Regions from separate parts of the Methylobacterium sp. WL64 genome, predicted to be linked through region 1. Evidence: riboswitches for the same ligand, from Rfam matches in the RefSeq annotation. Region 1 holds a riboswitch; each other region holds the start of a gene.
What was found. A riboswitch is a leader RNA that binds a small molecule or an ion and turns the genes downstream of it on or off. The one in region 1 is predicted to bind cobalamin.
Positions count from the first base shown of each region.

Region 2: another riboswitch for cobalamin. It lies ahead of FV242_RS08750 (CbtB domain-containing protein); the one in region 1 lies ahead of FV242_RS08100 (TonB-dependent receptor).
Region 3: another riboswitch for cobalamin. It lies ahead of FV242_RS05995 (TonB-dependent siderophore receptor); the one in region 1 lies ahead of FV242_RS08100 (TonB-dependent receptor).
Region 4: another riboswitch for cobalamin. It lies ahead of FV242_RS05965 (TonB-dependent siderophore receptor); the one in region 1 lies ahead of FV242_RS08100 (TonB-dependent receptor).

Region 1 is NZ_VRVA01000011.1:16,053-19,255, forward strand. Features, by position in the region: gene FV242_RS08100 (TonB-dependent receptor) at 1-1,723, opposite strand, end outside; cobalamin riboswitch at 1,963-2,161, opposite strand; gene FV242_RS08105 (cell wall hydrolase) at 2,579-3,169, shown strand.
Region 2 is NZ_VRVA01000012.1:23,788-26,990, reverse strand. Features, by position in the region: gene FV242_RS08760 (DUF1636 domain-containing protein) at 1-191, opposite strand, end outside; gene FV242_RS08755 (CbtA family protein) at 199-948, opposite strand; gene FV242_RS08750 (CbtB domain-containing protein) at 965-1,147, opposite strand; cobalamin riboswitch at 1,181-1,376, opposite strand; gene FV242_RS08745 (DUF4424 domain-containing protein) at 1,606-2,628, shown strand; gene FV242_RS08740 (coagulation factor 5 8 type domain-containing protein) at 2,752-3,203, shown strand, end outside.
Region 3 is NZ_VRVA01000007.1:86,042-89,244, reverse strand. Features, by position in the region: gene FV242_RS05995 (TonB-dependent siderophore receptor) at 1-1,500, opposite strand, end outside; cobalamin riboswitch at 1,610-1,809, opposite strand; gene FV242_RS05990 (AAA family ATPase) at 1,906-2,400, opposite strand; gene FV242_RS05985 (hypothetical protein) at 2,451-3,203, opposite strand, start outside.
Region 4 is NZ_VRVA01000007.1:79,818-83,020, reverse strand. Features, by position in the region: gene FV242_RS05965 (TonB-dependent siderophore receptor) at 1-1,831, opposite strand, end outside; cobalamin riboswitch at 1,979-2,191, opposite strand; gene FV242_RS05960 (efflux RND transporter permease subunit) at 2,243-3,203, opposite strand, start outside.

The DNA.
Region 1 (3,203 bases):
CGAAGGTGATGCCGGCCGACGCGATGGTGGTAGGCGCCTCCGGCACCCGGGTGCCGACTGGGTCGGAATCGGAGAACCGGGCGTTGGTGATCGTCAGATCGCCCTCCAGCGACAGGAACGGCGTCAGCGCGTAGCGGTTCGTCCACTCGACGCCGAAGCGCCGGGTCGGGCGGCTCGGCTCCGTGGTGCCGGTGTCGCCCTGGAACAGGTTTTCGGACGCGAAGTCGAGCCGGAACAAGGCGAGGCTGGTCTCCAGCCCGGCGATCGAGCGGTTGCGCAGCCCGACCTCGTAGCCGGTCGAGGGCACCAGGAACGGCGCGCGGCCGATGTTGAACAGGGGGCTTGCCGGATCGACCGTGGCAGTCACCCCGCGCACGTCGTTCGAGTGGAAGCCGCCGCCGTAATTCACGTAGAACTCGGTGTCGAACCACGGTCCGAGGGTCAGGCCGAGCTTAGTATTGACGATGCCGTCGCGGGCCCGGCCCGAATTGGCCGGCGTGTCCGAGGCGACGCGGGCATCATAGCAATCGGCGCGGAAGCCGAGGCTGGTGCGCAGCCAGTCGGTCCAGCGCACCCGGTTGTCGAAATAGAAGGCCCCGCTCGTCTCCAGCACCCGATCGTCGAGCACGCCCGAGCGGTATTGCCGGTTCGTCGTGTTGAACAGCCCGACCCGGATGCTGTCGGTCCGGGTCTGCACGCCGACCTCGTTCTCCATCGGACGCCCGAACAACGCGCCCTGGAAGATGTGCAGCGCCTCGCCGCCGCCGATGATGCGCTGGTCGAGCTGGTGGAACTGGTCGCCCGCGACGGGGTCGTTGAGGACATAAGTGAAGTCGTTGAACAGGTTGAGCTGCGAGCGGATCACGTAGGCCGAGGCCCGGGTCACGCCTGTGTCGTCGGTGCTGCTGAAGCGGCCGGACAGCGAGAGGCGGCTCGTATCCCCGCCATCCGTGGGGTTGATCGTGCCGTATCGGCCGATCAGCCCCTGAGCGACGGCCCGCTCGGGGATCTGGTTGGTGGCGGTCCAGCGGCTGGCATAGGCCATGCCCGTGACCGAGAAGCCGTCGAGCGCCGTGCCCTGGCTGTAGCGGGCGACGGTGCTGATCTTGCGCAGGGCGTCCGGGACCACCCACGGACCGTCGTAGACCTGTGCGTCGGCCGCGACCAGGAGGTTGCCGTCCCCGATCGGGGTCGAGGCGATGGTGAGCGCGCGCTTGTAGCCGAAGCTGCCGATGGCGGTGAGCGCGAGGTTTTTCTGGACGGTGTCGAGATAGTCGATCCGCACCGAGCCGGCGGAGGCGAAATCGCCGTCGCGTACGAAGTACGGCCCCTTGTGGAACTCCACCGCGCCGACGAGTTCGGGGATCAGGAAGTTGATGTCGGCATAGCCCTGCCCGTGGGCGTGGGTGCGCATGTTGAGCGGCATGCCGTCCAGGAACAGGGCGATGTCGGTACCGTGGTCGAGGTTGAAGCCGCGCAGGAAGAACTGGTTGGCCTTCCCCTCCCCGCTATGCTGGGTGACGATCAGGCCCGGCACCGCCTCCAGCACCTCGCCGGGACGCGTCACCGGCCGGCTGTTGAGCTGGGCGCCCGTGATCACCCCCGCGCTGGCGGAAGCCACGGGCAGGAGCGGGCCGCCGATGCCGGTCACGCCGCTGACATAGCCCGCACTCGCGGCGGCACCGCCCCGCGGGGCCCCGGAAGGCTCTGCGGTGACCGAGATCTCGTCGAGCGTCGCCTCGGTGTCCTGGCTCGGCCGGGATCCGTCCCGGGCGGAGGCCGCCGGGGGCAGCAGCGCCAGGGCCGTCAGCACGGCCAGTTTCGAGAGCGTCAAGCGCGGCACAGGACGGGACACGGGACCTCGGGCGACGGCAGTGGCACGTCACCGCGAACGAGGCCGCGCCGACCGCGCTCGCGCGGGCGTCCCGGCACCCGCCAGGACACCCCGCCCAGCGCGTTTCGCGTGTGACCACGACTGACGGCAGGTCTCCTGGCTCACGGGTCGCCGCCCTCTCGTCGTCTTCCCGGGCGAGGCGGCCCAGTGACGTGGTGACGAGAAGGCTCACCGCTTACAGTTGCGGGGGCAGCCGCGGATTCGGGGAAGACCCCTCACCGCGTTCCCTTTTGATCCCCGAAGGGAACCGTCCCGGCCACCTTCGAGCCAAGGCTTGGGTCCCGTCAACGTCCCGGCACCGGTTGGCGGCGTGTGTGTCTATCGGATGACACCGGGCCCTCGGCCGGCTCTCGTTCCAGCCGAACGAGGCCGCCGACCGGGGGACTCGTCCCTCCGATCCCGGACGGCTCCGGGCGATGCTACGCTAATGGTATCGCGAAGCTTTTCCGCCCGGACCTGCGGCTCCCGCTGCGGCTCCGGTCCGTCCCGCGAGGGGCCGCGTTCCAGGGCTGTCCGTGGTCCGCCAGCGCGGGCCGACCGGCGTTCGGGGCGATCCACGCATGCCGGCCCGCCACATCCTCGCCGCGAACGTGCACACAAGCTTGGCGCGTACAACGATCGAGAGTGGCGACGCCGGGCAGGGCGATCGCCCTGCCCCGAGGCCGGAGGACGGAGCGCTGATGCATGCAGGGTAGCGAGAGGATCAAGACCGTTTCGGGGCTGGTCGCGCTGGCGCTCGCCGGCGGCCTCGGTGCGTGCAACACCGCGTCACCCCTGACCACAGGATCGATCCTCGGCCGCAAGCCGTCGATGGTGGTCACCGACGCCGAGCGCGACTGCCTCGGCCGGGCCATGTATTTCGAATCGAACCGCAGCGACGAATCCGGTCTGCTGGCCGTCGGCACCGTGGTCATGAACCGGATGGAGGCCGCGATCTTCCCGGGCGGCATCTGTGCGGTGGTCGGGCAGCCCGGGCAGTTCGCCCCCGGCGTCCTGACCAAGCCGATGCAGGACCGCGACCTCCAAAAGGTGGCGGATGCCGCCGACGCGGTGCTGGCGGGCGAGCGTCACCCGAAGGTCGGGAAGGCGATGTATTTCCACACGGCCGGCCACCACTTCCCGTACACGAACATGCACTACGTGGCCGTAGCCGGCGGCAATGCCTTCTACGAGAAGCGCAACTCCCGCGCCGCCAAGGCGGAAACGCCGGCGCCCGCCGCCCTGCCCCCGACGGTGTCGAGCTACGCGGCCGGCCCGGCTGCGCCGACGCGTTAGCGCTGCGCACAACGATCCGAACGGCCTTGCCGGA
Region 2 (3,203 bases), on a different contig from region 1:
GTCTCGGACACGACCGCCACGGAACAGGGCCGCTTGCACACCGACAGGCACTCGACCCCCTCGATCCGCAGCTGCCCGGACGTGTTGCGCGCGCGCAGGGCCTCGAGCAGGCGCGCGCCGGCCCGGGGCCCGTCCGGATCGTCGCCCGGGCGGCGACAGGTCGTACAAACGTAAAGGACGGTCTCAGGCATGACGGCCTCAGGCATGCACCGTCCCGCGTGCGTTTCCACGGCCGAAAGCCTGCCAGGCCCAGCCGAAGCCGAGGCCGATCAGCATCCAGAAGACGAAGCTGATCGCCAGCGAGCGCGCCACGAACTGCGCCGCGAGTGCCGCGGGAAGCTCCGAGGACACCTCCGCAGCCTGCGGCGCACCGGCGACGTGCGGCGCCACGATCAGCACGAGGCCGCCCAGGATCGCGATCAGCGAGCGCCGGACCGTGATCAGGTACAGGCCCATCCCGGTGGCGGCGGCGGTCATCACCCACCAGGCCTGACGGGCGGCGAGCGGTGCCGCCTCGCTGCCCGGCAATTCCGGCGGCAATCCCAGGCCCGGGGCCAGAGCGACGCTGGCGAAGCCCGCGATCGCGAACGCGACACCGACCTGCCGCGTCGGCTCACGGCCGCAGGCCAAGATCACCGCACCGAGCAGGAGGGCGTAGCCGACCCCGCCCACGAGCGTCGCCAGAGCGGTGAAGGCCATCCGGGGCAACCCCTCGCCGGGCTGCCACTCGGGTGCGGCGTCCGGTGTGCCATGATCGTGCCCCGCATGAGCCAGCACGACCTGAGCCGACATGATCGGGAGCCTGCGCTCGGCCTGGTGCGTCTGCTTGGTCTCATAGCGCTCGGCCGCCACGATCAGCGGCGACGTCAGCGTCAACTCGAGGCCGGTCACGACGGCGGCCGCGAGGAAGCCGGCGGCCAGGGCCGCCGACAGAAGCCGGATGATCATCCCTGCGCCAGGGGCGTCAGTGGCAGGGGAAGTTCTGGGTATGCCGGAAATCGTGCGCGGCGTTGTGCAGCGCGATCGCCGGCGAGAAGCCCGCCATGAACAGGAGGCCGAGGCCCAGGAAGGCCGCGAGCGCGACGGCAACCGGACGCTCTCCGGCGCGGGTGCCGGTGGCGATGGGGGCGAGGGTCGAGGTGGTCATCAACATGTCTCCAACCGCCCCACCGGCGGCATTGCGGGATCTCATCGTGACGGCAGGTCTCCTGGCTCGCGGCTCGGCGCGCCTGCCGCCTTCCCGGATCGCTCCGGTGGCCTACTGGCAGACGCTCGCCGCTCACAGTTGCGGGGGCAGCCGCGGTTTCGAGGTTCGTACCCCTCACCGCATTCCCTTTTCACCCCGTCTCCGGGGCACCGTCACGCCATCGTTGTAGACGCATGACAGCTCTCGCACAACGGAGGCCCGGCGGAATCGTTTCGGACTCTTGGGGTACGGCACGGATATGCGGGTCGGGCGGTGGCCGTGAGTGTCGAAACGCATCGGCGGGACGGACTTCGACGCGTCGCGACCGCCGTCGGCGCTTGGCCCGCGGCACCGGCGCCGTGTAACGGCCGGCGTGGACGATTCCGGCCCATGTCCGATTCTCGAACCCTTGAGCGTTGATGTCGATGCGTACCTTGTCGCTGGCCCTCGTCGTCCTGGCGGCCACGTCCCTTCCGGTCCGGTCCGACGACAGCACCGCCGCGCTCATCGCCGGGGGGCTCGTCCTGGAAAAGGCCGACACGATCGCCCTCGCGGCCGAGGATCTGTACCTCTCCGAGCAGGCCGTGCAGATCGACTATCGGTTCCGCAACCTGACCGATTCCGACATCGTGACCACGATCGCGTTCCCAATGCCCGACATCACCGGCGACTCCGAGATGCTGGTTTCGCTCCCCGATCCGGCGCACGACAACTTCCTGAAGTTCCAGTCCGCGGTCGATGGCGAGCCTGTCGAATCGCAGGTCGAGCAGCGGGCGTTCCTGATGCGGAGCGATACACCGCCCGTGGAGATCACCGCTCGGCTCAAGGCGCTGGGGATCCCGCTCGTGCCAACCACCGCGGCGACGGAAGCGGCCCTGCGCCGCCTCGGCGAGCGCCAGCGGCGCGACCTGATCGCGGCCGGCATCCTGGAGCGGCAGGAGCACAAGGACGGGACGATCGCGGATGCCCCGCTCTGGACATTGAAGTCGAAATTCTGGCGCCGGCAGGTCTTTCCCGCCGGGCGCGAGATCGCGGTGCGCCAGAGCTACGTCCCGAGCCTCGGCGGTCTCGCGAGCCTGTCCTACGGCGGGCCGAACCTCGACCCGGCGCAGAAGGCGCACTACGCGACCCGATATTGCACGGACCCGACCTTCGAGCGGGTGGCCCAGGCCCTGTACCGGCGGTCGAGCGCCGACGGCAGCCGGGCGTTCCAGGCCTACGAACGGTCCCTCTCCCACGTGATCAGCTCCGGCGGCAACTGGGCTGGCCCGATCGGCCAGTTCAAGCTGGTCGTGGACAAGGGGGATCCTACGACCCTGGTCTCGTTCTGCGGGGCCAACGTGAAGAAGACCGGCCCGACGACCTTCGAGACGGTGATGAGGGACTTCGTCCCGCAGCGCGATATCGAGATCCTGCTGCTCAAGACCAAGACGGGAGAATGAATCGGTCGGGCGCCCTCGCGGTGCGCCCATGGGCTTGACGCGTCGGGTTCGATACGGGCACCGCCGGGCGCGCCCTCCGGCCCCGACCTCGGCGCGTTTGGTCCAGCCCGCCTCGGAGACACGATGGCCCCGGAAGACGCCCCGACATCCGCCCTCGTCGATCTCGCGTCCGGCCGCGCCCCGCAGCGCGTTGTCGAGGCGGATAGGACCTGGCTGGACCTCGACCTCGGCGGCCGCTTCCCGGTCCGGTCCGTTGTCGGGATCCCGTGCGGGGAGGGCGGTTCGGTCGCGGAGGGCGCCATCCTGTTCTCGCAGGACGGCGTGACGTGGTCCGCACCGGGCATCGCGTCCCGTCCGGTCGAGTCGGAGGCCGGCACGGTCGTCATTGAGGCCGACGAGCGCGCCTGGACGCGTTCCGTCCGCGTCGCGATGCCGGCCTCGATGCCGAACGTCACGGTCCGGGTCATGTGCGAGGAGGCGGCGTTCGACCTGATCGCCCTGCGGGCCATGCTGGGCCTCGACGTGACGCTCCTGAACGAGAAGCCCGGCGCCAACGCCTTCACCGCCTATACCCT
Region 3 (3,203 bases), on a different contig from region 1:
GCTGTCGAAGCCAGTGTTGGGGCGGAACGAGGCGGCGACGTTGCCGTAGAGTGCCAGGAACGACAGCGGCTGGTAGACGAGGCCGGCCCGCGGCGAGAAGCCGGTGCGGTCCTGCTCGGTCCGTTCGTTCGCGACTTTGTCCCGGAAGGTCTGGTTGTAGAAGTCGGTGCGGTTGCCCAGCAGCAGCTTCCATTCCGGGCTGAGCGCGATCTGGTCCTGGAGGTAGACCGCCGTGTTGCCGACGTTCTCGCTGGCGCTGTAGCGGCGCGTGAACGGAGGCTTGGCCTGCCCGTAGACCGGGTTGAACATGTCGATGGCGAAGGGGTCGAGACGCGGGGTCGAGCGCAGGAGGTTCTCGGTGCTGTTGTAGCGCTCGTGCTCCAGGCCGAGCAGCAAGGTGTGGGCGATGGGCCCGGTCTCGAAGCGGCCGACGAGTTCGGCTTGGCCGATGGCGACGCCCCAGGTGAAGTCGTGCTGGCGGAACTCGCGCAGCAGCGTGCGCCCGTCATCGAGGATCCCGGTCGCGCCGGTCTGCAGGCCGGTGAGGCTTCCGGTGTTGAGGTGCGTGGCGACGCGCAAATGCCAGTCGGTGTTGAAGGCGTGCTCCAACCGCACCTGCAGGATCCCGGCCTCCGACACTGAATCGTCGCTGGGCTCGCCGAAGAAGCGCGAGCGCGGGACGAGGCCGAGGCGATTGTTCACCGCGACGGTGCCGCGGTCGAAGGTCTGACGGTTGCGCAGGTACTGCGCCTCGAACGTGATCTTGGTATCGGGCGTGACCTGCCAGCTCACCACCGGTGCCAGGAGCACGCGGTCGCCGTCGACGTAATCCCTAAAGCTGTCCTGGCGGGCGAGCGCGCCGTTGAAGCGATAGAGCACGCTGCCGTCCTCGCTCAGTGCACCGCCGGCATCGACCGTGGTGCGGGCGGTGCCGAAGCTGCCGAACAGGGTGCCCATCTCGACGAAGGGTCGCGCTACGGGCTGCTTGGTGAGGATGTTCACGGTCCCGCCCGGATCGCTGCGGCCATAGAGGGCGCCGGCCGGGCCCTTCAGGACCTCGATGGACTGGACGTTCTGGGTGTCGGGGGCGCCGTTGTAACCGCGGGCGATGTTGAACCCATTCTGGAAGATATCCTGGGTTGCGAAGCCGCGCACCGAGTACAGGGCGAGGTTCTGGGCGCCAAAATCGTTCTGCTTTCCGACCCCGGGCACGTAGTCGAGCGCGCGCTCAACGCGGGTCGCGGCTGTGTCAATCAGGACTTCCCGGGGGATTACGTCGACCTGCTGCGGCAGGTCGAGGCGGGGCGTGATCGTCTTGGTGCCGCTGTAGAGCTCCGGCACCCGGTAGGTCGGCGTGGCGGTGAGGGTCCCCTCGACCGAGAGCGCATCGAGCACCACGGCGGTCTCGCTAGAGGGCGCCCCTTGGGCGGCGACGGCGGCGGGGATCGCGCAGGACAGGGCCAGCACGGACATCAGCGGGATGGACGGTGAACGGGACACGTTGATGGGCCTCGGGCGACGGCAGTGGCACGTCACCGCGAACGAGGCCGAACCACGCGCAACGCACATGCTTCCGCACCCGCCGGGGCACCCCGCCCAGCGTGTCTCGCGTGTGACCACGACTGACGGCAGGTCTCCTGGCTCGCGGGTCATCGCCCTTCACCGTCTTCCCGAGCGATGCCGCTCAGTGACGTCGGTGGCGAAGGGCTCGCCGCTTACAGTTGCGGGGGCAGCCGCGGCGTTGGGGCTACCCCCGCACCGCGTTCCCTTTTGATCCTCCGGGGAGGAACCGTCATGGCCGAGCTAACATGCCGACGCCCATGCCCGTCAACGGACCGAGTGCAATACACGAGAGGTTATGCCCTGCCGGCAACACTTGGGAACACGGATCGCTCGCTGCGTCCGTCAGGTCAGGACCTCGACCTGCTCCGGCGGCAAGCTACGCCACCAAGCGTCCGGGGATTGGAAAACCTCGTAGGTGAACCGGAGGACCTCATCCGGCTGGCGATGCGACGGGTCCACGCGACCACGCTCCGCGTTGCGGGCCTTCAGGACCTCCCATGGCACATCCAACACCTTCCACTCCACGGTGAGCTCGTGTCGGGCGACGATCCCGAGTTCGCGCTCGAACACAGATCTGGTGAGATGGGTGTCCGCCATCACCACGCTGAAGCCGCTCGTCAGGGCGGCATCCAGGGCTGCTTCCTTGACCCGGTGCAGGAGGTCCCGGGCCGCATCGTCATGTGAGCCCTGCCTGAGTTCCCAGTAGACCTGCCGGTGCGGCGGCCAGAGGGTCTGCCGGAAGTCGTCGAGGGTGAGGTGAACCCAGCCGTCGAGAGGGTCGAAGCGGCGGGCGTAGGTCGTCTTCCCCGCGCCCGGGCAGCCGATCAGGCCGATCACCCTCTGCGGTGCCCCCGGACGATTCCTGCCGGGCACCGTCCGGGTCACGGTCAGGCCGTCGCCTCCGCATCCTCGTCGTCGCTCGCCGAGCCCTCGATGATCTCGCCCCGTAGGTAACGAGCCTGGGCCTCGGCGACCCGCCGTGCGCCCTGGGCGTGGCGGGTCGACACCGTGCCGCCGGGCGCCTCGGGCCCGCCGCGCTTGATCGCCACGAGTTCCGGATCACCCCAATGGTCGAGCATCGCCTGGAACGCTTCGTAGCGGCCGGCGTCGAAGGCGATGCGGTCGCCCATCATGTCCTTGTAGGGGTGCGCCGGGTGCAGGCCGCCGCAGGGGACCCAGCCCGTGGGGATCGGCGTCGTTGCGGCATGGGTCCGACCGGCGCGCAGGAGCTTGGGCAGCACATGCGTATGCGGACCTTCAGGACTGGTACCGCCGGACCCGGGGATTGGGGCATAGACCTCGATGCGCCCGACCCGCGCCAGGAACACCCGGTGCGGGCTCATGGCGACGAGATGAGGCCCAATGGGGTTGGCGTGGTCGAACAGGGGCATGCCGACGCCGGCCCGCAGCCGCTCGACGGCCTCCGGATCGCGCACCCGCACACAGGCATCCACGGCGAGCAGGCCGAGGCCGAGGTCGAACAGGATGCCGTCGCGATCCTCGACCCGGGCGGCGTTCCGGTCGGGCCCGAGTTCCGTCACCACGGTCCTCCGGTTCATCGTGCATGTCGCTTCCGGCAGGCAAAGCGCCACCGCGTGGTTCCAGCCCGAGGCGACCGCGGTCTCGTAGGCGATTGGCCT
Region 4 (3,203 bases), on a different contig from region 1:
TGACGTCGTAGTTCACCGCGAAGTTGACCAGGGTAAAGCCCGGGTTCTTGAGCCGGGCCACCGAGAAGTCGCGGTTGCCGTCGACGAAGTGGCCGAGCACGATCACGGTCCCGCTGACGGTCAGGCCCGGGAGGGGGGTCCAAAAGGCTGTCGCGCTGCCCTTGTGGCGGGGCCGTCGCAGGAGCTCCTGGTGGGTGATCTCGTTCTTGGTCACCGTGTTGGTGTAGTCGACCCGGCCCGTAAGGGTATCGGAGAACCGGACAGCGACGAAGGCTTCCGCCCCGTACGATTCGGCCCGGCCGACGTTCTCGTTCGAGGTGAACGTCGCGTTCGAGGTGATGAGGTTCTTGAAGTCGTTGGCGTAGTAAGTCGCGCCGACGAGGACGCGGTCCCCCAGGGGCTGCTCGATGCCGGCGTCGTAGCCGAGGCTCTCCTCAGGCCTGAGGTTCGGGTTGGCGAAGAAGTTCGAGGCCGGGAAGCTCTGGAACAGCTGGCTCAGGGTCGGCGCCTTGAAGCCGGTGCCGACGCTACCTTTGATCCGGGTCTCGGTGAAGGGCAGAATGTAGCTCGGCGCGACGCGGAAAGTGGTGGCCGGCCCGAACGCGTCGTTCTCGTCGTGGCGGATGTTGGCCACGAACGCCGCCCGCTCGAAGGGCGTTAGCTGCACCTCCCCGTAGCCGGCCGTGTTGCCGTTCCTCGCCCGCAGGTTGCCGGCCCCGAACGGGCTCGGGTCGGTGGTCGACAGGCTCTCGTCGTCACGCTGCGCGCCGAACAGGATCAGATTGCCGGGCGAGAGCTGGTAGTCCCCGCGGTACTCGTAGCGCGTGCGCTCGCCCAGGCCCGTTGTCGCGTCCGGCGTGGCAAGGGGGTCTAGGGGGCCCTGCTGTCTGTTGAACAGGTTCGAGTAGTTGATGGCGAAGAGGTTGTGGAAGCCGGCGAACGGCGTCCATTCGGCCTCGTTGCGGGTGAAGACCTGCTGCACGTCGGCGGCACTCCGGAACGCCGCCGGGAAGGCCGGGAAGGTGCTGAAGTCGGTGCCGGTGAACAGGAGGCGGGAATTGATGAAGCGCGTCACCGAGTTGATGCGGAAGGTGTCGGTGAACTGGTAGCCGAACTTCGCCGAGACGGTCTCGTTGTCGTAAAAATTCGGATGGATCGCCCGGCCGAGCGGGACGAGGTTCGGCGGCGTCACCGGCGTCGCGGCCGCACGGAAGTGCTGGATCGAGACCGAATAGTCGAAGCCGTCCTCCGACCCGCTGATCCTGCCGCTTTGGTTGAAGGTACCGAACGAGCCGCCCTCGCTCCGCGCGGTGGCCCTGGCCGGTCCCTCGCCACGCTTCGTCGTGAAGGAGACCGCGCCTCCAATGGCGTCGCTGCCATAGAGGCCGCTCTGGGGACCCCTGAGCACCTCGATGCGGGAGAGGTCGTCGGTCAGGAGTTGCCCGAAGTCGAAGGAGCCGTTCGGGTTCGACGGGTCGGTCGCGTCGATGCCGTCGATGAGCACCTTCACGTGGTTCGAGTTCGAGCCGCGAATGAACACCGAGGTCTGACCGCCCGGGCCGCCGGTCTGCACGACGTTGAGGCCCGGTACCTGCTGGAGGGCATCCGGGACGGTGCGGCGCTGCTGGGCCTCCAGGGTGGCGGCGGTGAGCACGGTGACGCTTGATCCGACCTGGTCGACGGGCGTCGGCACGCCGGTGGCGGAGACGGAAAGCTCGGAGAGCGTGACGGCCGCCTCGGCCCCGCGCGGGACATCGGCGAAGGGGGCGGCGGCCTGTTGCGCGAGCACGGGACCGGGAAGGGCGGCGCAGGCGAGCGCGAGCGTGCGCAAGCACGCGGTTCGGGAAGGAAAGGACACGGGACAAGCCTCGGGCGACGTCTGTGGCACGTCACCGCGAACGAGGCCTGGGCGCTTGCCTGCCGTTAGGGCAGCCGGGCGCTTCGACACCCATCAGGACACCCCGCCCGATGCGTTTCGCGTGTGACCACGACTGACGGCAGGTCTCCTGGCTCGCGGGTCACCGCCCTCTCATCGTCTTCCCAGGCCCGAAGACCCAGTGACGTGTTGATGATGGGCTCGCCGCTTACAGTTGCGGGGGCAGCCGCGGCTTCGGGAAGGCCCTTTCGGACCTCATCCTCACCGCGTTCCCTTTTGATCCTCCGGGGAGGAACCGTCGGACATACAGGACCTAAGGGAATGGCCCAGCGTCAATGTCACTTCGGGGTTTTCCGCCCTGTGTGTTCATAACGTTACAAGTCGGGCCTCGGGGTCGATGGCATTCGGTTCGGACCGCGGCAGTCCCCAGCCCTTCACCAGGCCGTAGACCGCAGGGATTACCACGAGGGTCAGGACGGTCGACGAGACCATGCCGCCGATCATGGGGACCGCGATCCGCTGCATAACCTCAGAGCCCGATCCGGTGCTCCACAGGATCGGCAGGAGCCCGGCCATGATGGCGACCACCGTCATCACCTTCGGACGCACCCGCTCCACCGCGCCGATCATGATGGCCCTCCGCAGGTCGGCACGGGTGAGTGCCCGTCCGGCGCGGTCGCATCCGGCCCGGATCTCGGCCAGCGCATGATCGAGGTAGACCAGCATGATCACCCCGGTCTCGGCCGCGACGCCTGCCAGTGCTATGAAGCCGACGGCCACCGCCACCGACAGGTTGAAGCCCATCCACCACATCAGCCAGACCCCGCCGACGAGCGCGAACGGCAGCGACAGCATCACGATCAGGGTCTCGGTCAGTCGACGGAAGTTGAGGTACAGCAGCAGGAACACGATCAGCAGCGTCAGCGGCACCACGACCTTGAGCCGGGCCGTCGCCCGGTCGAGGTACTCGACCTGACCGCTCCACTGCACGAGGGTACCCTGCGGCAGGCTCACCTCTTTGGCGACCGCCGCCCGCGCCTCGGCGACGTAGCCCCCAAGGTCGCGACCGGCGACGTCGACGTAGATGAAGACCGCGAGTTGCCCGTTCTCGGTCCGGATCTGGGTCGGGCCACGGTTCAACTGAACCTTGGCGACCTCACCGAGCGGTACCGTGCCCCCACCCGGGATCGGCACCTGAACCTCGGAGGCGATGGAGCGCGGGTCGGAGCGGAAGGCGCGCGGGTAGCGCACATTGACGGTGTAGCGCTCGCGGCCCTCGACGGTGTTGGTGACGCTCTCGCCGCCGAGCGCCATCCCGATCACGTCC